One region of the Terriglobus roseus genome, then DNA from elsewhere that is predicted to be linked to it. Evidence: predicted binding sites of a transcription regulator. Region 1 holds the regulator's gene; each other region holds the start of a gene.
What was found. Region 1 encodes LexA, which represses DNA repair genes until DNA is damaged. Its sites were predicted from a motif close to CANTTCGCTTTTTATTCGC; they were not measured.

Region 1 (5,142 bases):
GTGGAAGAGCGGTTTTGAGATTGTGAAGTCTACGATCTGGCTTTTTGCTCCCTACGATGTTTGTCGTGTGAGCGGTGCGCTGGCGAATGCCGCGTTGATTCTGTTGATTGTGCGTGCCGGTGCTTTGCGTTGGGCTACGAAGGCTGTTGCCAACGTGGGGCAGATGGCTTTGTCGAACTACCTGGCGACCAGTGTGATCTGCCGCTTCCTGTTTGTGTGGGGGCCAACGCACTGGTACGGCTACATGACGTACTACAAGGTGTATTACGTGATGGCGGGAGTTTGGGCGTTCAACCTGATCTTCAGCGCCATCTGGCTGCGCTACTTCCAGTTTGGTCCCGTGGAGTGGGCGTGGCGTTCGCTTACGTACTGGCATCGCCAGCCGATGAAGCTGCGTGTGGCGTCTGCGGAGACGGCCGCGGCTTAGTAAACTAAGAGCTTGGCGAACACTTCAAAGAGAGTCGAAGACCCGTCCACGCTTCGTGGTCATGCGCTGGCTGTTGCGTTGCTGGCAGCAGGTGCGCTGTTTATGGAGAACCTGGATGCGACGATTATCGCGACCGGGTTGCCAACGATGGCGCGTGACTTCGGCACGTCTGCCATTGCTGTGAATGTTGGTATTACGGCATACCTGTTGACACTGGCGATTTTCATCCCGGTGAGCGGGTGGGTAGCAACGCGGTTTGGCGAGCGGCGCGTTTTTACATCGGCCATTCTGATCTTTACCTGCGCCTCTGCTTTGTGTGGGCTTAGCCATACGCTGCCGTTGTTTACTGCTTCGCGCGTGTTGCAGGGTATTGGCGGGTCGATGATGGTGCCCGTTGGGCGGTTGATGGTGCTGCGCGCTTCCACTAAGGCGCAATTGATGAAGGCGATTGCTTATACGATCTGGCCTGCATTGGTGGCACCGATCCTTGGCCCTCCGTTGGGTGGATGGATTCTGTCGTTTACGACGTGGCCGTGGATGTTTCTGCTGAACGTGCCGATTGGTGTGGTGCTGTTTGCGTTGGCGCTGAAGCTGGTTCCGAAGGATCGCGAGACGGTTCGTGAGAGTTTTGATCTACCCGGGTTTCTGCTGGCGGGGTCCGCTTCCTTCTGCCTGATGTACCTGCTGGAGTCGCTGGAAGTGCAGCATGCTCCGGGGATGCAGGCGGCGGTGCTGCTGGTGCTGACTATTGTGTTGTCAGGGGCATTGGTGTGGTGGCTGCGTCGTGCTGAAAAGCCACTGTTTTCACTGGAAGTGTTTCGTATTGAGACATTCCGCGTGTCGAATGGCGCTGGATCACTGTTCCGGATGGCAGTGTTTTCCGTACCGTTCCTGTTGCCGCTGTTGTTTCAGGAGGCATTCGGTCTGAATCCGCTGGAGTCGGGATCGTTGACGATGGCGGTGTTTGCGGGGAATCTTGCAATGAAACCGCTGACTGGGCCACTGCTTCGTCGTTATGGCTTTCGGACGGTTTTGCTGTGGAATGGGACGTTGACTGCGGTGGCGCTGGTGGCTTGCGGATGGCTTCATGCAAACACGCCGAAGGTGATCACGCTGCTTGTCCTGTTTGCGGGAGGACTTGGCCGGTCGATGGAATTGACTGCATTGACGACCATGGGATTCGCGGACCTTCCGGAGAAGCTGAAGAACAGCGGCACCACGCTGGCTACGACGATTAACCAGATGACGACGAGCCTTGGTGTGGCTGTTTCTGCACTGGCTCTGCACGGAAGCGCACTGATGCGTGGTGGTGCGAGTGCCTTTGATTTTCGCGTGGCGTTTTGTGTGATGGCGGGCTTGGCAGCGTTGAGTTTGCCTTCGTACTGGACGATGCATCCTGCGGCGGGTGCGGCAGTGAGCGGAAACCTGATTCGGCAGGAACGGGAAGCGACGCCCGCGGAGGGTTAGGGTAGAAGCGCCTGCAGGGCGTCGAGCCATTTGGTGGGGCTATCCACCATGGCATCCGGGCCCGCTTCACGAAGTTTTTGAGGTGCCAAGCCGTAACTGCATCCGAGGCAGAGGACGCCGGCGTTGCGTGCAGTGGCAACGTCTACGTGGGAGTCGCCTACCAGAACGGTTCGTTGTGGGGATACCGGGCGGCCCAGCATTCGGGATGCTTCTTCCATCAATGCCTGCATGCCTTCGGGATCGGGCTTCTTGGTTGGGAAGCTGTCGCCGCCGTAATTGGCAAAGAAAAACTCGGACAGTCCGAGACCAGAACAGATGACGCGCGATGGGCGATATGGCTTGTTGGTAAGAATCGCCATCGGAAGAGATGGCGCAGCCGCACGAATCTTGCGAAGTTCACTGATCACGCCAGGATAGACGTAGGTGAAGTCGAGATTATGCGCGCGGTAATAGTCCAGGAAGAAGGGAATCGCTTGCGCGAAAGCTACTTCGTCCATGCCCCCGGTTGCTTCTAAGGCACGGCGGACGAGCATGGCAGCGCCATCGCCGATGAACTCTGCGATGCGGTGGGGTGGAAGTTGTTCGCGGCCCAGGAAGGCGAGGGTTGCATTGACCGACGCTGCTAAGTCTTGCTCCGAGTCAATCAGGGTCCCATCGAGATCGAAGACGAGAAGATCGCAGCGCAATTCGCCGCTGGTTTCCTCAGGCATACTTGCGCAACATGCCGAGGACCTTACCCTGGATCGCAACACGGTCCGCCGGAGCGAAGATGGGGGCCATCTCATTGTTGGAAGGCTGTAGGCGGATCAGGTTGCCTTCCTTGTAATAGCGCTTCAGCGTGGCGTCGGAACCGTCTACGAGCGCAACGACAATCTCACCTTCACGCGCTGTATTGGTGCGCTCTACCAAGACATAGTCGCCGTTGACGATGTGTTCGTCGCGCATGCTGTCGCCACGAACTTCAAGGGCGAAGACTTCGCGGTTGCCGATGATCTCAGAAAGGGAGATGGATTCCGCAGTTTCAATGGCTTCCACGGGCCGGCCAGCGGCGATTCTGCCCATGAGGGGCAGACGCTCGTTCCCCTTGCGTGAGTTCCTTGGAGAGAGAACATCGATGGAGCGGCTGCGATTATGAGCGCGCTGCAGGAGGCCTTTGTTGTGCAGATTTGTGATGTGTTTGTGCACCGTGGCAAGCGAATTCAGGCCAAGACCAGCCGCAATTTCTTCATAGGAAGGGGAGTATCCCTTGCGCTGGGTAAAGCCGGAGAGGAAGTCCAAAACCTCTTTTTGTCGCCGCGTAATCGCCATGGCTGAAATTGTAGCGAATAAAAAGCGAACTGCAAGGTAAAAGTTTCTTGAACCAAGAAAGCTAATGGGTGGTGCAGCCGTTCCCGATGTGGTACGACTCGCTGGCACCATTCTCACTGAATCATTGTTTTGTTCTCATCTGCGCGTCATCTTGGATTGCAGATCGGACGCCGGATTGGAAAGTGCGCCCGCTATAGATGGACAAATTACGCAGGAGACAGAGCAATGAGAGTGATGGTGGCAGAGGATGATGGGGCACTTTCTGTGTTTCTTAAGAAAGCGCTTGAATTGGAAGGGAATACGGTTCGCCTAGTAACAGATGGGGCCGGCGTATTAGAGGGCATTGAGGAAGACATGCCTGACCTGTTGGTGCTGGATCTGGGGCTTCCGCGGATGGATGGCGTGGATGTGCTGCGAGCACTGCACGGTCAGATCGACCTAATGTCCGTCCTGGTGTTGTCAGGTCGTTCGCAGCTTTCGGAAAAGATTGAATGTTTGAACCTGGGCGCGGATGACTATCTGTTGAAGCCGTTTTCCATGTATGAGTTGCTGGCACGTTGTAAGGCGATTGGTCGGCGGCGTATGGGATCCTCTGCTGGTTTGTTGCAATGCGCGGGATTGCGTATGGACCGCATTAAACGCAGTGTTTCCTATCACGAAGAGTTGCTGGACTTCACCTCAAAGGAATTTACGTTGCTGGAGTACCTGCTGCTGCAGAAGGGACGCGCTGTATCTCGTCGTGAACTCCTGCAGAATGTGTGGCAGATGTCGCCGGACGCCGGAACGAATGTGGTGGATGTTTATGTGAACTATCTCCGCCGTAAGCTGAGCGCAGTGGGCGCGTCGGGTTTGGTGCAGACGATGCGTGGCGAGGGATATGGCATTGCCGCGAAACAGAACGACGGTTTGCCGCGATTCGCAACCATGCCTATTGACGCTCGTTATCAAACGGCGTTGGAGGTTGCATGAACCAGATGGAGTTGACCATGGACGATGCTGCATTGGAAGAACTGGATGACGCAATCCACGCCTTGTCACAGCCTTTAACCGCGCTGTTGTTTGCTGTGGAGATGGCTGCTCTCCGCACGACACCCGATGAGATACAGGACGCATTGAACACTGCGCGCGCCGAGTGCCGCCGGGCAGTGGCGGAGTTGGAGCGAGTGCGTGAAGCCGCGGCGCGTCTTGAGGCGGGAGGGTCGCGATGAATTCAGTCGTGGCGGCGTCTGTTCAGCAACGTTCTGTGGTGTTGGTCACTCCGGATACGGAGTTGCGGCATAAGCTTTCCTCTTTGCTTTCAGATATGCGTTGGCAGGTCTTTCCAGCTTCCGGAGGGGCTGAGGCGATGATGCATCTCGGCAGCCTGGAGCCCGAGGCCATGATTGTGGATCACTGGCTTCCGGACCTGGATGCGTCGGAGTTTGCTGAGTATGCGGCGACGGTTTGTCCTGCGACGGATATGTTGCAAATGGATGGTAGTTGCAACGGTTCTAAAGTGCGCAGCGCGCGGCGTAACGAGCTTCTTCATGCGTTGCGAGAGGCGCAAGAATGCTGCGTGGAGAGAACACCTGCAACCGGTGGATTTGATGGTGCGGCCTGGCTTCATGCGCCTGTTACGGTGCCCTTTGCTGCGCCGATGGCGGTGGTGAAAGAAGCGCTTCCTGAGGTTGCTGAAGAGGTCAAGATGCATCTTCCGGAGTTTGTTGGAGACGCTTTGAAGATGCGGGAGTTGGCGCAGCAGATCCGCTTGGTCGCCCCACATGCAACTGCGAATGTTCTTGTGTTGGGAGAAACGGGAACAGGAAAAGAGTTGGTTGCAAAGGCCGTGCACCGGTTGAGCCCTCGTGCAGGAAAGCCGTTTGTTGTGTTGAACTGTGCGGCAATTCCGGAACACCTGTTGGAAGCTGAGTTGTTTGGCCATACGCGCGGAGCGTTTACAG
Region 2 (5,142 bases), 1.0 Mb from region 1:
TGACTCGTGAACGGAAGCGAAAGAACATACCAATCGTAGAAGGGCGCGTTATAGACATATTTGAACGGGAAGTCTGGGTTGTTGTTCACTGTCTTCCAGGACTCCCAGTAGGACGTGCCTCCGTAGGTGGGATACCACACAGCCACCCAGGCTGTTGTTGTGTTGTCATAGAACGCCTTGCACGAATTGGTGTCACCGTTTGCGGTGTATCCCATATCAGCAGTCGCTGTCTGGCCATACATGCCCCACTTGTGTGCCTGATAGATCTGCGGAATCAGCGAGACATACAGACTCTTCTGCGAAGCCTTTGTGATCATCTGAATCACTTGGTTCTGTGTTGCCTGCGTGGGTGCAAAGAGCGGAGACTGCGTGATGCTCTGACCACCCAACGCATTCAACTTACCCCAGTCACCGGTAATGGAATCCAGCGTGGAATCAAAGCCCGCCAGAAACTGGCCCTGCAAATCCGAACCTGCAATCTGACCAATCGTGGTATCTAAACGGTAGTCAAGCCGTGGGATCTCCTTTTGCGCGGATGTATCGCCGCTGCTGAGTCCGCCGCCAGTGCTACCGGCCGCGGAGAACAGGTCACTCACGAAGCCAATCGCTTTGTTTGCCAATGCAATGTCGTCCGGGTTCACGACACCATCGGTCGCGAACGATACATAGGGGCTTACATCTGAGGCGACCATATGCATGATGTGCCACGGGCTCAGCGTCGCCGGTGTTGTGGTCTGCGCCTGAATTTGGCTCGCTTCCAGGTTTGCCTGAATGTCGCTGGACGCCTGAATCAGGCTCAGCGCAGCATTGGCATTGCCTGCGGCCACAAGGTCCTTCAGGTTGGTGGAACCAGTCACGAAGTAAGTAAGTACGTTCGTCAGGTCAACAATCTCGTTATGAAGCTGATACTTCACCGAATTGAATTCCTGCTGTGTGAAACTCAGCGTGGTTCCGTCCGGCGAGGTCCACGATGCACCCGGATATGTAGCATTCGCCGGATCATAAGTGTGATAGTCCAAAAGGGTATTCAACGATCCCGTGAAGAAGTAGTGAATGTCGTACGCATAAGTTCCGGTTACACCCGGCTGAGCTGCACCGCTGCTGTTCAACTGGCCTGCCACGTACCACTGGTTCAGCAGGTAATAGCTGAGGTACTGGTATGCCTGCGTCTGACCTGTCAGGGTGTTTCCTGTCGCAAGCGCAGTAATAAATTCAGGCCATTCCTGCGGCTGTTGCGAGTTGATCAAACCCAACTGCAGATCCGCTGTATCAGTAGCGGCCTGCTGCTGTTCCGTATGTGCCGGTTCATACAAACCATAGCTATCGCGCGCAAGCGTGCCGTGTACATAGCCACTGTGTCCCTGTTGTGTGAAGTAGGAAGAGGACAGCACATCATGTCCAGAGATCGGATTGCCAAAGGCAGGGCTGGCGACAAACGTATAAGTCGAATTGGTCGCGCCGGTATAGAGGATGGACTTATCCGGAATGCCCAGTGATCCCAGCGCATTCGCCAGTTCAATCGTGTTGTTTGGTGTGTTGTTATCGCTCGCCATGGTCGTCGCATCGCCCCAGCCAGCGGTTCCTACAGTTGTCAGAAACACGACTTGATCACTCCGCACAGACTGAAGTGTCTGCGCCATGGCGTTAATCATGGTGGCGTTTCCGCCATTCGCACCGAGTGGATAGAAAATACCGCAGTTCGCGAAGGTAACGTTTTGTCCACTGCCGCTGCCCGAACACGCGGTGGAAGTCGACAAGCTCCCACGATCCATAACCAGGACCCAAAAGCCATTGGTGCCTGTGGGCGGAGTATAGACAGCAGTCTGTCCTGGCAGGCTCGGCGCGTTAATAATCTTGATCTGCGCGCTCTGCTGCGCTGTTCCCGGCTGGACCGTGTATTCCACGTTGTTCGACGACTGGAAGTTGTAGTTTCCATTCGCGTCCTGCATCAACATGCCAGTGGCAAACGTATTCGGTATTGGACTGCCATTCGTCTTGTAGTACTCGAAAGCCGATCCAGGCTTGCCATTCAAAACGCCGATGGCCAGATATCCCTGGGGCACATCATTCGAAGTCCCGAGCGGACCACCTGTGCAGGTGCTACCAGAACCATTGGCGTTGCAATTGTAAGCACGTCCACCAATCGCGCTGGTGTTGAGTTGTGCCATGGCACTTCCTGCATCCGTGTTCTGCCCATAGTTCGTTCCCACAATCACCAGGTCGTTTGCAACTGGCGTTTGGCTTGCCAGATTCTGCAGCGCCGATGACAGTGAAACGCCATCGTTGTAGCACTGCGACGAGCCTGACTGCGTAAGCGTCCGGCGATCCACCAGGATGACGCTGTACATGCTCGAACTAGCGCAGCTTCCCGAAGCCAGAACGGAGCTGGACTTGGTACCAAGCTGGAACCAGTTCTGGCTGGCCCCAGGACCACCCGATACGAGTGTATAGAACCTAATCGAAGGCGGAAGGAAGCTGCTATAGGTAGGCAGGCTCGATGCTGTGACATCAGCACTGACAGCCAACGCGTGCAACCCTTGCGATGTGGCTGACGCTGCGCCGCTAACAAAATGTGTGCGCGTGCTGGAAGCCGTTCCATCCTGATTCTTCGCTGTCGCAAAGAGTGTGTTATTTCCGTCGATGACACCATCGTCCGAACCAAGCTGTGCGGTCAGGCACACCTTACCGGAACAAGGAGTTGCAGAAAACTTTGCGCTAACATCCTTGCCGTTGAGTTTTGCCTTTACCGTTTCAGTCCGTGTTCCCTGCGGAAACTGGACGATAGCCGATTGCAGATTGGAGCCTGGCGTTGCGGACGGAAAAGAGACCGTCGCACGGTTCCGAACATTGGCGGTTGACGTCACGCCAGCCACCGGTGCGGTCTGAGCAAATACTCCGACTGACGACACAAGCGCGGCTAGCGTACATAACTTTCTTAACGATTTCATAGGTACAACCTCACTTTTGCGGAGCGTGTATTTGCTGACAAAACGTCGCTTCGCAAGCCTATGAAGAAAGAAAGCCAGAACCTATAGTGGTCACCACACAGCAACCGATGGTGGCACTACATGCATTGACCATGTGGTTCTGCACGAGTGTGAATGGGTTTGAGTGAGCGCATCAACGCGGGCGAAGTAGCAAATACCACTAGGCGAACACACGGCGAATATGGAAGAATATCTCCAGGGCTTCCATCGGGACGCACATAGCTCGCAAAGCATTGAGATACCGCTTCTTTACCATTGGCGACGGCACACGCAGGCATTGTCATGATTGACGAACAGATCACCTTGCTCGGACACCGCAAGATCGTTCATGTGGACATGGATGCGTTCTATGCATCCGTCGAACAGCGAGACGATCCGAATCTGCGTGGCCGTCCGGTCGTGGTCGCATGGAAGGGAAAACGTTCCGTCGTTTGCGCCGCGTCGTATGAAGCGAGGAAGTTCGGCGTTCGATCCGCAATGCCGGCAGTAAGTGCGGAACGGCTATGCCCCCATGCAATCTTTATCCCACCTGACTTCACGCGATATAAAGCGGCATCCCAAGGTGTGCGAGAAATCTTCACACGACACACAGACCACATTGAGCCACTCTCGCTCGACGAAGCCTATCTTGACGTGACGCAGAACAAACAGGGATTGCCAACAGCAACGCTGGTGGCGAAGAAGATTCGTCAGGAGATATGGGATGAACTTCACCTGACTGCTTCAGCAGGCATCGCACCCAATAAGTTTCTTGCGAAGATCGCGTCCGATTGGCGAAAGCCGAACGGACAGTTCGTTATTCAGCCACACGAGGCACAATCATTCCTCCTCACGCTTCCTGTAGGCCGCATCCCCGGCGTTGGAAAAGTCACCGAGGCACGTATGGCTGAGGTCGGCATTAAGCTCGTGGGCGACATTCACGCCATGGATATCGCGACACTGGAACAAGCCTTCGGCAGCTATGCGCAACGTCTTTATGAGCTTGCACGAGGCATTGATCACAACCCTGTCGTGTCAAATCGCGTGCGCAAACAAATCTCTGCGGAAGATACCTTCCCCGATGACATCCCTCTCGAAGCGTGCAATGTGCACATCCAACGCCTTGCCGAAAAGATATGGAAAGCGTCGAATGCCAACGCCCGCGGAGCAAAAACGATTGTTCTCAAACTGAAAACGAAAGAGTTTCAATCACTCACGCGAAGTCTCACATCCCGTGAACGAATTGAAAGCTGCGAAGTGTTGACAGACACCGCGCTTGCACTCTGCGCTAAAGTCGGATTGCCGCAGGAGCAACTTTATCGGTTGGTCGGCGTGGGTCTCAGCAATTTTGAGCGCGAGAACGCGGAAGACGAAAGCACCGAAGACTCTTTCTCTCTACTGGCGGAGCAAATCCTCTAAGCGCGACAGAAAAGCGTGCTGTTCCGTTCGAAGATATGTTTTGGCGACAGACGGTGTGAACCATTGACCACGATCCACTTCAGGGATGGTCACAAGGCGCTTTGAACGCGGAGGCCACTCAATCTCGCAGGTATTACTTCTCAGGTCCGCCGGATCGCAGTCCCCTTCAAAGGCCCACGCAAACACAACCTTTCCGGACTTCTGAGTAACCGAACCAAGTTCAAGAAAAGGCTCTTGCGGGATGAAGCCGGTCTCTTCGATGAATTCTCGTTGCGCGGCTGCGAGAGGTCCCTCATCGTTCGTAAATTCACCCTTGGGCACAGTCCATGCGCCAACATCCTTCTTAGCCCAGAACGGACCGCCGGGATGAACAAGAAAGACCTCGAAAACCTCTGCTCTCTTGCGAAACATAAGGAGGCCTGCACTTTGCTTGGTACGTTTGGCCATTTGGCTGTAAGAACAGAATCCCTTCCCTTTATTTTCCGCACACGTCCAATCTTCCCTCCGTCAGAATGAATCCGCAAATATCGTCATCGCAGGAAGCTTGCCTTCGATGTGGGATCTGATATCACGCTCGTACGCGACTACATCCTCTTTTGTGTCATTCGTTTCCTTGGGAAGGCAGTGCTAACCTGTTCGTCTCATCGAGAGGCGGAAGACATCGAGTGAGCACGAAGAACGAAACGCAGGAATATCTTTCGCGATCACAGGGACTGGCCTTCGCTCTTGGCTTTCTTGTGATCCACGCGGTTTCCCT
Region 3 (5,142 bases), 2.4 Mb from region 1:
GGCATGTAAGGCGGCAGATAGAGCAATGCCTGCTTGTTGTATTGGAAATGCGATGGAACGGTAAGTTCGCGCGCACCCACTAAGCCCACACGCTTTGCGATGTGTTCAAAGCCACCTTGAACCGTCAGCGTTGCGCTGGTAAGCACGACAGAGCTGAAATCCTTGAACAGCGTGGTGTTGAGAATTTCAGACACATCAATGGGCGTTGCCTGCAGATAGGTGTGATACGCCATGGGCTGGCCTGTCTGCGTGCGTGAGAAGTTCTTCACGCCGCCAGCAGCGCGACGTTCAATCCAGAACACCGTGTTCGGGTCTTCTGTTTCCATCAAAAAGGTCGATGACGTGCGCAAGTCCGTAACACGGCGCTTCAGACCGTTAACCTCTTCCACGTCCTTCACGCGTTCCAGTTCGTCGCGCAGCTTATCCAAGGAAGTTAGGTAACTTAAATAAGCATCGCCACGTTCTTCCAGGAACCCGCTGCGATCACGGAATGGCTGCCGGCCAAGCTCAAAGCCGTTCATAGGCAACGATCCAAAGAAGGCACGCGAGCGTTCGCGCAATCCGTTCGTTGCGCTTTCAATGCTTGAGGATGAGACCTTCTTCGCGCGCAGCATCATCTCCACATCGCGCGCCAACTCTTCGCAACGTTGCTGCGAGATGGCCACGCCGAAGTAGTCGCTGGCTACCGCCTCCATCTCATGCGCTTCGTCAAAGATCACCGCGGCAGCATCCGGAAGAATTCCCGCGTCTGGTGCGCCTGCCGCCTGCTGGCGGATATTCAGATCCGCGAAGAACAGGTGGTGATTGACGATGATGATGTCGCTTTCAAGAGCCTTGCGCCGCATCGCCGTGATGTAACACGGCTCGAAGTTCGGGCAGCTCTGACCAAGGCACGCTTCGCTGCGCGCATCCAGCTTGGAGAACAGTGGAGATGGCTCCGGCAAGCCGACAATTTCGGCACGATCACCAGTCTCCGTTTGGCTCTCCCACTCGACGATCTTGCCGAAGTGATCGAGTTCTGTGAACTCGGTAAGCAATGATGACGTCTGCTGCAGTGCGTAGAGTTTCTGCTTACATACGTAGTTGCCGCGGCCCTTCATGTAACAGACCTTCAGCGGCCCTAGCAGTGACTCAAGAAACGGAATGTCCTTGAAGAACAACTGTTCTTGCAGATTCTTCGTGCCGGTAGAGATGATGACGCGCTGCCCGCGTTCGCGCGCGAGTCTTAACGCGGGCAGCAGGTATGCCAGCGTTTTGCCTGTTCCGGTGCCTGCTTCCACAACAAGGTGCCGATGATCCTGCAACGCCGCCTCGACGGCCTTGGCCATCTCATATTGTCCCTTGCGATGCTCATAGCTCAGCGATGATTGAGCCAGCACGCCGCCCGGCGCGAAGAACTCGTGCAGCGTGGGCAGTTTGTCGGTCATGGCAAATGCAGGCATAAAGGCGCAGGAAAGGCGAACATCTTTAAGTGTATCTGCACCGCGTTCCGTCATAGATACTTTGGGGATGCGCCCCTTGGAAGGTAATCGCTGGAGTTGGCCACGCATGATCGCATTGCTGTTGGCGCAATTGTGGCTTGCGCATGCAGCAGTTTTCTTTGCGCACGAATACGCGCACTCGTTCATGGCGTGGGCGCTGGGTTGGAAGTCGAATCCCTTTGCCCTGCATGTGCCACCAATCTCCGCCACAGTGATGGCGATCCAGCTTGGTATCGATCAGAACGTGGACGAAGCCGCAATCCTTGCCTCAGGACACGGTGTGCAGGCAGCACTGGTAAGTGGTGCTGGCGTACTAGGAAACGCTTTGATCACATTGCCATTAGGGCTTATCGGGTTTGCTTTCGCCCGCAAGCGGAACGCTGCAGGATGGGCCATGGCAGCGTATTGGGTGGTCGTCGCGAGCGTTGGGAATCTGCTTGACTATATCCCGGTTCGCACTTTTACCGATGGCACGGATTTGTTGATGGACACGTTCGCGGTGGAGAGTGGGCTTAACTGGTCGCCCTGGACACTGCTGTTGGTCGCGGGAATTCCCACCCTGCTTGTTACCGCATGGTTCTTTTTGAGGATGGAGCCAAAGGCGCTCCGCTGGCTGTTTCCGTATTCGCGTGGACAGCGAGCCGTATGTGCGTTGCTGACTGCCTTTGTGATCTTTTGCTTCTATGGTGCGGCTGGGTTGAGTGAAGGTGGCCCGGTGTCGCACCGGTTCTCCTTGTTCTCGATCTCCGTGGCATTTCCATTGATGGCAATTGTGAGCCTGCTCCTGGTGGAACGCCACCACAGCACTGCTACCCTAAAAGATGGAAGCAGGTACGCATAATGGCACCGGAAAAGAAGCGGCTCGGAAAAAAGCACAGGACAGCGCAGACGCGTCCGCATAAGGGGGCCACCCCCAAGGGGGCTAAGGCCGGTGCGTCGACGGTGGGTGGTGCCTCGCCCAAGGGGCGTAAGGGCATTGCTGCCAAGAAGTCTGCCGCGTTCAGCCAGAGCAAGGTGCGTACGCAGTCGCCTACCCGGCAGAAGGGTCGCGCCATTACCGGGGCACAGATGGCTCCCGGGGCGCTGCCCAAGGCAGAGCGTGAGCGGCTGGGGATTCCTGAGCCCACGCGGGCGCCCAAGGGTTCGCGTGGCATGGGTTCCAGCGCTGAGGTGCAGGAGAAGCGGTTGGTGCATCGCGCTGCCCTGAGCGATCCGGAGACGGAGAACGCCTTTGCCAGCACGCTGCCCATGATCGAGGAGGCGCAGCGTCCGTCGGACGCCATTGCCGCGCCGCTGTTCGCCATCTGCGGACGCCCCAATGTGGGTAAGAGCACCCTGTTCAACCGCCTGACCGGAACGCGCCGCTCCATTGTGGGCGACGAACCGGGCATCACGCGTGACCGCATCTACGGCGAGGTGGATTGGGAAGGACGCGTGCTGCGCATTGTGGATACGGGCGGTGTCATTCCCGACGATGAGGCGCTGATCCCACGGGAGATCTTCCGGCAGGCACAGATAGCGCTGGAAGAGGCTGAGGCCATTGTGCAGGTGGTGGACGGACGCAGCGAGTTGACGCTGCCGGACATTGACCTGGCGCGCCTGCTGATCCGCAGCGGCAAGCCTGTGTTCCTGGCGGTGAACAAGATGGACACCGCACAAATTGCGCCGCAGGCTGAGAGCTTCCGCACGTTGGGTTACAAGGATGTGTTCCCGGTGAGCGGCGAACATGGCCTTGGCATGGGCGACCTGATGGACGCAGTTGCCGCCGCGCTGCCGCAGACCGAGCCGGAAGAGGCAGAGGAGCTGGAAGAGGTCTGGGAGGATGAGGCCACAGACGAAGAGGCTCCGCGTGAGCGCAAGCTGCGCTCCCATGGCGAGCATGTCTCCAAGGAGACGAGCATTGCCATCATTGGCCGTCCGAACGTGGGCAAGTCCACACTCCTGAATGCGCTTACCGGATCAGGACGCGCTATTGTGTCGCCGATTGCGGGAACTACGCGCGATGCTGTGGACGAGACGGTGGAACGTAATGGACACAGCTTCCGGTTTGTGGACACTGCTGGTATTCGCCGTAAGGGCAAGACCACGCTAATGGCAGAGAAGCTGTCGGTCATCATGGCGCGCAAGCACCTGGAAGCCGCGGACGTGGCGCTGCTGGTGATTGATGCCACGGAAGGTGTCACCGGACTGGATGCCAACATTGGTGGCTATGCGCATGAGAGCGGCCGCAGCGTGGTGATCGTGGTGAACAAGTGGGACGCTGTGACCACCAACCGCGAAGATGGACAGGCTCCTGCGGATCAGAAGGTCTACACCGAACAGGTTCGCCATGCTTTGAAGTATCTGGATTACGCTCCGCTGATCTTCATCAGTGCGCGTGATGGCATCAACGTGGACGAGGTGTTCAAGAAGGTGCAGCTTGTGGCGCGAGAACGTCGTAAGCGTATTTCGACCGGCCAGATGAACAAGTTCCTGGATCACGTGGAGTTCGAGAAGGCAGGCGTTCCGTACAACAAGCGTCTTCGCATCTACTACATGACGCAGGCTGCAGTTGCGCCGCCGACGTTCATCCTGTTCACAGATCGCGATGTGAAGCTGCACTTCAGTTATGAACGCTTCCTGGAGAACCAGATTCGCGCGCAGTGGCGCTTTATCGGGTCGCCGATCTGGTTCAAGGTGCGAGCGAGGAATAAGAAGAGCGAGAAGTAAGTGCTGCGCACCGTTCTCGACGCCTTCGGCGTGAAAAGCCAGCAGTTTTGCTGGCTTTTTGCTTTTGCGAAGACTGATTGAGGGGTACCCCCTCCCCCCTGTTTTTCTAAAATCTTCTTTCTAGTGGGGTTACGGTTTCGGTGTCGCTAAAATCGTCTGTCTATTGGGGTTAGGGGCAAAATCGCCTTTCTAAAGGAGTTAGGGCCGCGCCAAGCGCGACCCTTTTCTCTCTGGTTCTATTTTAGTGATTTGGCGGAAATGCCATGCCAACTCTATTTCTTTTGGTTTGTTGGGGTTAAACGGTTCAGGGGCTTGACAGGCACTTCGTGCCGTTCTCGACGCCTTCGGCGTAATCGTTTATTTGCCTTCCTGAGGCGTTCTAGTGCGGGGAAGGAATGCAGGTCCTTCAGCTCCGCTTCGCTTCGTTCAGGATGACGGTCTTCGACCGGGGTTGGGTCAAACTCGCTGAAAATGCATCCATATTGGTGACGTTCTATTCTGGACGTGGAGGTGCGCATGGCGCACGATCACTCGCACGCACATCACCATCATGTACACGGACCCACCAGCGGCAAGCGGCTGTGGGTTTCGTTGGCCGTGACGTTGGCGTTTTGCGCGGGTGAGGCGATTGCCGGATGGGTGTCACATTCCCTGGCGCTACTCTCTGATGCCGGCCATAACGTGAGCGATGCCGTGGCGCTGGGGCTGGCCGCGTATGCCGTGGTGGCCATCAAGCGGCCTGCTGCCGGACGGCACACGTATGGTCATATTCGCGTCTCCACGCTGACCGCTTTGTTTAACAGCAGCACGCTGGTTTTGATTGCCCTTTGGATTGCCATTGAGGCAGTGGGGCGTTTTCGGAATCCGGAGCCGATTGAGGGCAACCTGATGATCTGGGTTGCCGCTATCTCGGTTTTGATGAACACGGTGATTGCCGTGGCGCTGGCGGGTG
Region 4 (5,142 bases), 1.7 Mb from region 1:
CGACACCCAGTACGGCACCGGCACAATCACCTCATCGCCATGGTCCACCAGGCACTCGATGGCGTTGAACAGGGCCTGCTTGCCACCTGTGGCAAAGCAGCACTCCTCCGGCGTGTAGTTGGAACCGAAGTCCTCTGCATGACGGTCAACCACGGCGCGACGCACCTCGGGGATACCCGCCACCGCCGTGTATTTGGTGTAGCCCTTCTCAATCGCCTCAATTGCCGCGCGCTTAATGTGCTCCGGCGTTTGAAAATGCGGTTCACCCGCGCCAAAGTCGGCAAGATCAATGCCGCTCTGTTTCAGGCGAAGTGCCTCCGCCGTAATGGCCATGGTGGCCGAAACTTCAATGCGATTAATGCGATCGGAAAAGGTCTTCTTTCCGGCAAGGACTTCTGCGGCTGCTGCGCTCATGGCTCCGATTCTAACCGGAGCGGGTATGGCTTTGCCCGAACGAAGTGCTATTACACCTCCCCGGGAACCTCGCCACCGAGGGGAACCGTCTTCGCAGAACGCTTCTCCTGCAACCGCTGCAACACCAGCGGAGGCACCAGTTCACGGATGTCGCCATTGAGCTGATACACGCCTTTAATAAGTCGCGACGATACATACGTGTACTTCTCGGCTGGCATCATGAAGACCGTCTCTAACGACTTGTCCAGCTTGCGGTTCATCATGGCCATCTGGAACTCGTATTCGTAGTCCGAAATAGCACGGATACCACGCAGCACAGCACTGGCCTGCTTCATTCGGGCAAAGTCAACGAGGAGGCCGTCAAATGTCTCCACGGTGACATTTCCCAAGGGAGCCGTGACTTCCTGCAGCATCTCCGCACGTTCCTCTGTGGTGAACAGAGGAACACCCTTGCTGGTGTTGCGCAACACCGCAACCACCAACTCATCAAAGATCTTCGCCCCACGGCTGATCAGGTCCAGATGTCCGTTCGTCGGCGGATCGAAGGTGCCGGGGTAGATGGCGCGGATAATTCCCATGACAAAAGGAAGCATACGCGACCCGGTCGATAGTCGCTTTAAGGAATAAGAAAGGGCCGCAGTCTGCGGCCCTTTCCATGACTACTTTTGAGTGACTATTTCCGCGAAGGCCGCACGGCTTCCTGCGCCTTTTCCTCACCGTCCGCAGGCGCGGCTGGTATCGGAGCAACGGAAGACGCGCCAATCTTCAACTTGGCACGAAGTTCAACATCCATGCGCCCGAAGACTTCCGGATTGGACTTGAGGAAGTTACGCACATTCTCGCGCCCCTGGCCAATGCGTTCGCCCGCATAGCTGTACCAAGCGCCGCTCTTCTCCACAATATTGTTCGCTACCGCGAGGTCAAGTACATCACCTTCGCGCGAGATACCTTCGCCGTACAGGATGTCGAACTCGGCTTCGCGGAACGGTGCAGCAACCTTGTTCTTCACAATCTTGGTCTTGGTGCGAGAACCGACGACAACGTCGCCTTCCTTCACTGCACCAATGCGACGAATGTCTACACGAACCGACGAGTAGAACTTCAGCGCACGGCCACCGGTGGTGGTTTCGGGGTTGCCGAACATAACACCGATCTTTTCGCGGATCTGGTTGATGAAGATGAGGCAGGTGCGGCTCTTCGAGACGGTGCCAGTCAGTTTACGCAGTGCCTGCGACATCAGACGTGCCTGCAGACCCACGTGCGAATCGCCCATTTCGCCATCAAGTTCGGCCTTGGGAACCAAGGCAGCAACAGAGTCAACCACCAACACATCGATCGCGCCAGAGCGGACGAGTGCTTCCGTGATTTCCAGAGCCTGTTCGCCGTAATCCGGCTGCGAAATCAGCAAGTTATCCGTATCCACGCCCAGCTTGCGCGCATACACCGGATCAAGCGCATGTTCCGCGTCGACAAAGGCAGCCAGGCCGCCCTGCCGCTGCGCCTCAGCAATGATCTGGAGCGTAATTGTCGTTTTACCCGAGGATTCCGGGCCGTAAATCTCAACCACGCGACCACGTGGCACACCGCCGACACCCAGCGCGGCGTCGAAGGAAATGGATCCTGTCGAGATCACTGAGATCGGTACGATCGCATCGCGCGCGCCCAGGCGCATGATGGAACCCTTGCCAAATTGCTTCTCAATGCCCGCCAGGGCAAGTTCTACGGCTTTGCTGCGTTCGTCCACGGCCACGCTGATGATTCTCCTTCGTACAGTGAACCTCATCCTAGCATCCGTCGTCGCTGCATGGCAAAGAAAAAGCGAAGTAATTCCCTACACCCAAAATCACCGGGAGGGTCTATAAAATCATGGAACCTGTATGAGCGAAGCCACTTCCAACGCCACCTTCTCCAGCCCGGTTAAGTTCGGAACCGACGGCTGGCGCGGCATCATCGCCGATGACTTCACCTACGCCAACGTCCGCGTCGCCGTCCGCGCCATTGCCAATTACGTGCTGGCGCATGAAGACGCCTCGAAAGGCGTCTGCATTGGTTACGACACACGCTTCGGCTCGCCGCAGTTTGCGCGCGTTGCGGCACAGGTGTTGAGCGAGGCGGGTATCCCCGTGTTGCTGGCGAAGGACGTCACCGCCACGCCCGCACTCAGCTATGGCGTGGCACATCGGAAGGCTGCCGGCGGCATCATGATCACTTCGTCGCATAACCCGGCGCAGTGGAACGGCGTCAAGTACAAAGCCAGCTACGGCGGTTCCGGATCGCCGGGCATCATCAAGAGCATCGAGACCTACCTTGGCAAAGACGTTCCTGTCGCCAAAACTCCCGCTGCCATCACCGAAGCAGACTTCATGCCCGATTACATCGCGGCAGTCGAAGCATTTGCCGACCTGCCGTTGATCGCCAAGGCGAAGCAGCGCTTCCTTATCGACAGCATGTTTGGCGCAGGCGCAGGCGTGTTGAAGGGCATCTTCGAACGTGCTGGTGTGGATTGCGTGGAGATTCGCGCAGAACGCAACCCCCTCTTCCCCGGCATTAACCCCGAACCCATCTTGCCGCACATCGCGCTCACGCAGAAGAAGGTTGTGGAAGAGAAGTGCGCCGCTGGCCTAATCACTGACGGCGACGCTGATCGCATTGGTTCCGTCGACGAAAACGGCAACGTAGTTGACGCGCATAAGATCTTCTCCATCCTGTTGTGGTGGCTACTGGAAAAGAAGAAGTGGCCGGGCGAAATCACCCGTGCCTTCAACACCACCAAGATGCTTGATCGCATCGCCGCGAAATACGGTCGCAAACTTCATGAGCATGGCATCGGCTTCAAGTACGTCTGCGATCTGATGCTGACGGAAGACATCCTCATCGGCGGTGAGGAATCTGGCGGCGTCGGTATCAAGCGCCATTTGCCTGAGCGTGACGGTATTCTGAATGCACTGTTGCTTGCAAATGTGATGGCAGAAGAAGGCAAGACACTTGGCCAGCTCGTCGCCATGCTGCAGGCTGAGTTCGGCGAACACCAGTACGGACGTATCGACATGCACATCGATGATCGTCTGAAGAAGTCGGCCATCGATCGCGCATCCAGCGGACTCACGGAAATCGCAGGCTATCGCGTGTTGAAGACGGAAGACATGGATGGCATCAAGTTCTTCCTCGACAATCCCGAAGCAAAAACCAAGCCCAACGCTGCCGAAACATGGCTTCTGCTCCGCGCCTCAGGAACCGAGCCGCTACTGCGTGTGTACAGCGAATCCACTTCGCAGGAAGCCGTGCAGAAAATTCTTAAAGCAGCAGAGCAATTCGTACTGGAGGGCTAACTTGGCCTCCGATGGATTTGAAAAGATCACGCCTCGGCGCATCGCAGGTATTTCTGCGCGCTGCGTCAACAGCCAGCCCGAAACCATCCACGCACTGTGGGCGCAGTACACACAACAAGACATTCCCGCGCGGTTGCAAGGCAACGGTATGTACGCTGTGTACTTCGAGTACGAGAGTGACTTTTCAGGACCGTACACACTGTTGCTCGGACAGCATGTTGAAGACGATGCGCCACTGCCGGAAGGCATGCGTGATGTCTTTCTGGAGCCGGGGGACTATGCCGTGTTCGACGCCGTGGGACCATTTCCCCAAAGCATCGTGGATGCCTGGTCTCGCATTTGGAGCAGCAGTCTCCAACGAACGTACCGAACTGATTTTGAAATGTATCTGGGACCGGAGCGCGCAAGCATCTTCGTAGGCGTCTGGGAGAGTGAGAATTTGTTGTGAGTAAGATTCAGGTGCAGGCACAGGGCCTGCTTTTCGATATGGATGGCGTGCTCATCAGCTCCATCGCATCTGCCACCCGATGCTGGAAGCGGTGGGCCAAGCTGTACGAGGTGCCAAACGCAGATAACTTCGTTCTGCCACACGGCCGTCCCGCACGCGATATCGTCATCATGCTTCGCCCGGATATTGATCCGGACGAGGGCCTTCGCGTGATCGAAGACATGGAGATTGAAGACGTAGGCGACATTGAAGTACTGCCCGGCGTGCGTGAACTGCTCGCTAGCTTGCCGCCTGATCGCTGGACGGTGGTCACCTCCTGCACGCGTCGCCTGCTGGAAGCTCGATTGAGGGCTGCAGGACTGCCGGAGCCGCCAAAGCTCGTCTCTGCAGACGACATTTCTAAAGGCAAGCCCGATCCCGAACCCTACATCCGCGGCGCAGAAGCGCTGGGCTTAAAGCCCGAAGACTGCATCGTTGTGGAAGACGCCGTATCTGGCGTGCAGAGTGGCATTGCCGCTGGCTGCCGCGTTCTGGCCGTGCTCAGCTCCACGCCACGTGCAGAACTCAAGGCGGCAACATGGATCGCGCGATCACTTGCAGTGGTGAAGGTCACTTCCGATGCGAACGGCCTGCAAGTGGACATCCCGCTTGCAAGAAAGAACTAGCCGCCAACGAAGCCAAGAAAAAGGCAGCGCTCACACTGAGTGCTGCCTTTTGGTTTTAAGCCCCGAAACGCTCCTGTAGCAGCGCTTCCACGCGCGCCACGTCTGCTTCGGTATCCACGCCCACCGTATCGAACTCCACGGCTTCCACATACAGCGCCAGCCCGTTCTCCAGCAGCCGCAACTGTTCCAGCCGCTCCGTCTGCTCCAAAGGACTCGCCGCCAGCGTGCCGAAGCGCAACAACGCATCGCGTCGATACGCATACAGTCCCAGATGCTTCCAGTAGGT

Region 2: a site for LexA is predicted at 3,152-3,170, ahead of dinB (DNA polymerase IV). Genes of this name have one in related genera too.
Region 3: a site for LexA is predicted at 1,447-1,465, ahead of BLT38_RS16610 (ATP-dependent DNA helicase). Genes of this name have one in related genera too.
Region 4: a site for LexA is predicted at 2,222-2,240, ahead of recA (recombinase RecA). Genes of this name have one in related genera too.

What each region holds. Positions count from the first base shown of each region.
Region 1 is NZ_LT629690.1:1,598,860-1,604,001, forward strand. It holds gene BLT38_RS06770 (DUF418 domain-containing protein) at 1-427, shown strand, start outside; gene BLT38_RS06775 (DHA2 family efflux MFS transporter permease subunit) at 440-1,894, shown strand; gene BLT38_RS06780 (HAD hydrolase-like protein) at 1,891-2,604, opposite strand; gene lexA (transcriptional repressor LexA) at 2,597-3,202, opposite strand; gene BLT38_RS06790 (response regulator transcription factor) at 3,428-4,171, shown strand; gene BLT38_RS06795 (hypothetical protein) at 4,168-4,410, shown strand; gene BLT38_RS06800 (sigma-54 dependent transcriptional regulator) at 4,407-5,142, shown strand, end outside.
Region 2 is NZ_LT629690.1:548,904-554,045, reverse strand. It holds gene BLT38_RS02575 (Ig-like domain-containing protein) at 1-2,948, opposite strand, end outside; gene dinB (DNA polymerase IV) at 3,270-4,385, shown strand; gene BLT38_RS02565 (NUDIX domain-containing protein) at 4,362-4,796, opposite strand; gene BLT38_RS02560 (GGDEF domain-containing protein) at 5,051-5,142, shown strand, end outside.
Region 3 is NZ_LT629690.1:3,977,152-3,982,293, forward strand. It holds gene BLT38_RS16610 (ATP-dependent DNA helicase) at 1-1,427, opposite strand, end outside; gene BLT38_RS16615 (hypothetical protein) at 1,549-2,322, shown strand; gene der (ribosome biogenesis GTPase Der) at 2,322-4,190, shown strand; gene BLT38_RS16625 (cation diffusion facilitator family transporter) at 4,707-5,142, shown strand, end outside.
Region 4 is NZ_LT629690.1:3,276,877-3,282,018, forward strand. It holds gene BLT38_RS13695 (pyridoxal phosphate-dependent aminotransferase) at 1-414, opposite strand, end outside; gene coaD (pantetheine-phosphate adenylyltransferase) at 465-992, opposite strand; gene recA (recombinase RecA) at 1,088-2,164, opposite strand; gene BLT38_RS13710 (phosphoglucomutase/phosphomannomutase family protein) at 2,292-3,743, shown strand; gene BLT38_RS13715 (GyrI-like domain-containing protein) at 3,745-4,191, shown strand; gene BLT38_RS13720 (HAD-IA family hydrolase) at 4,188-4,856, shown strand; gene kdsB (3-deoxy-manno-octulosonate cytidylyltransferase) at 4,912-5,142, opposite strand, start outside.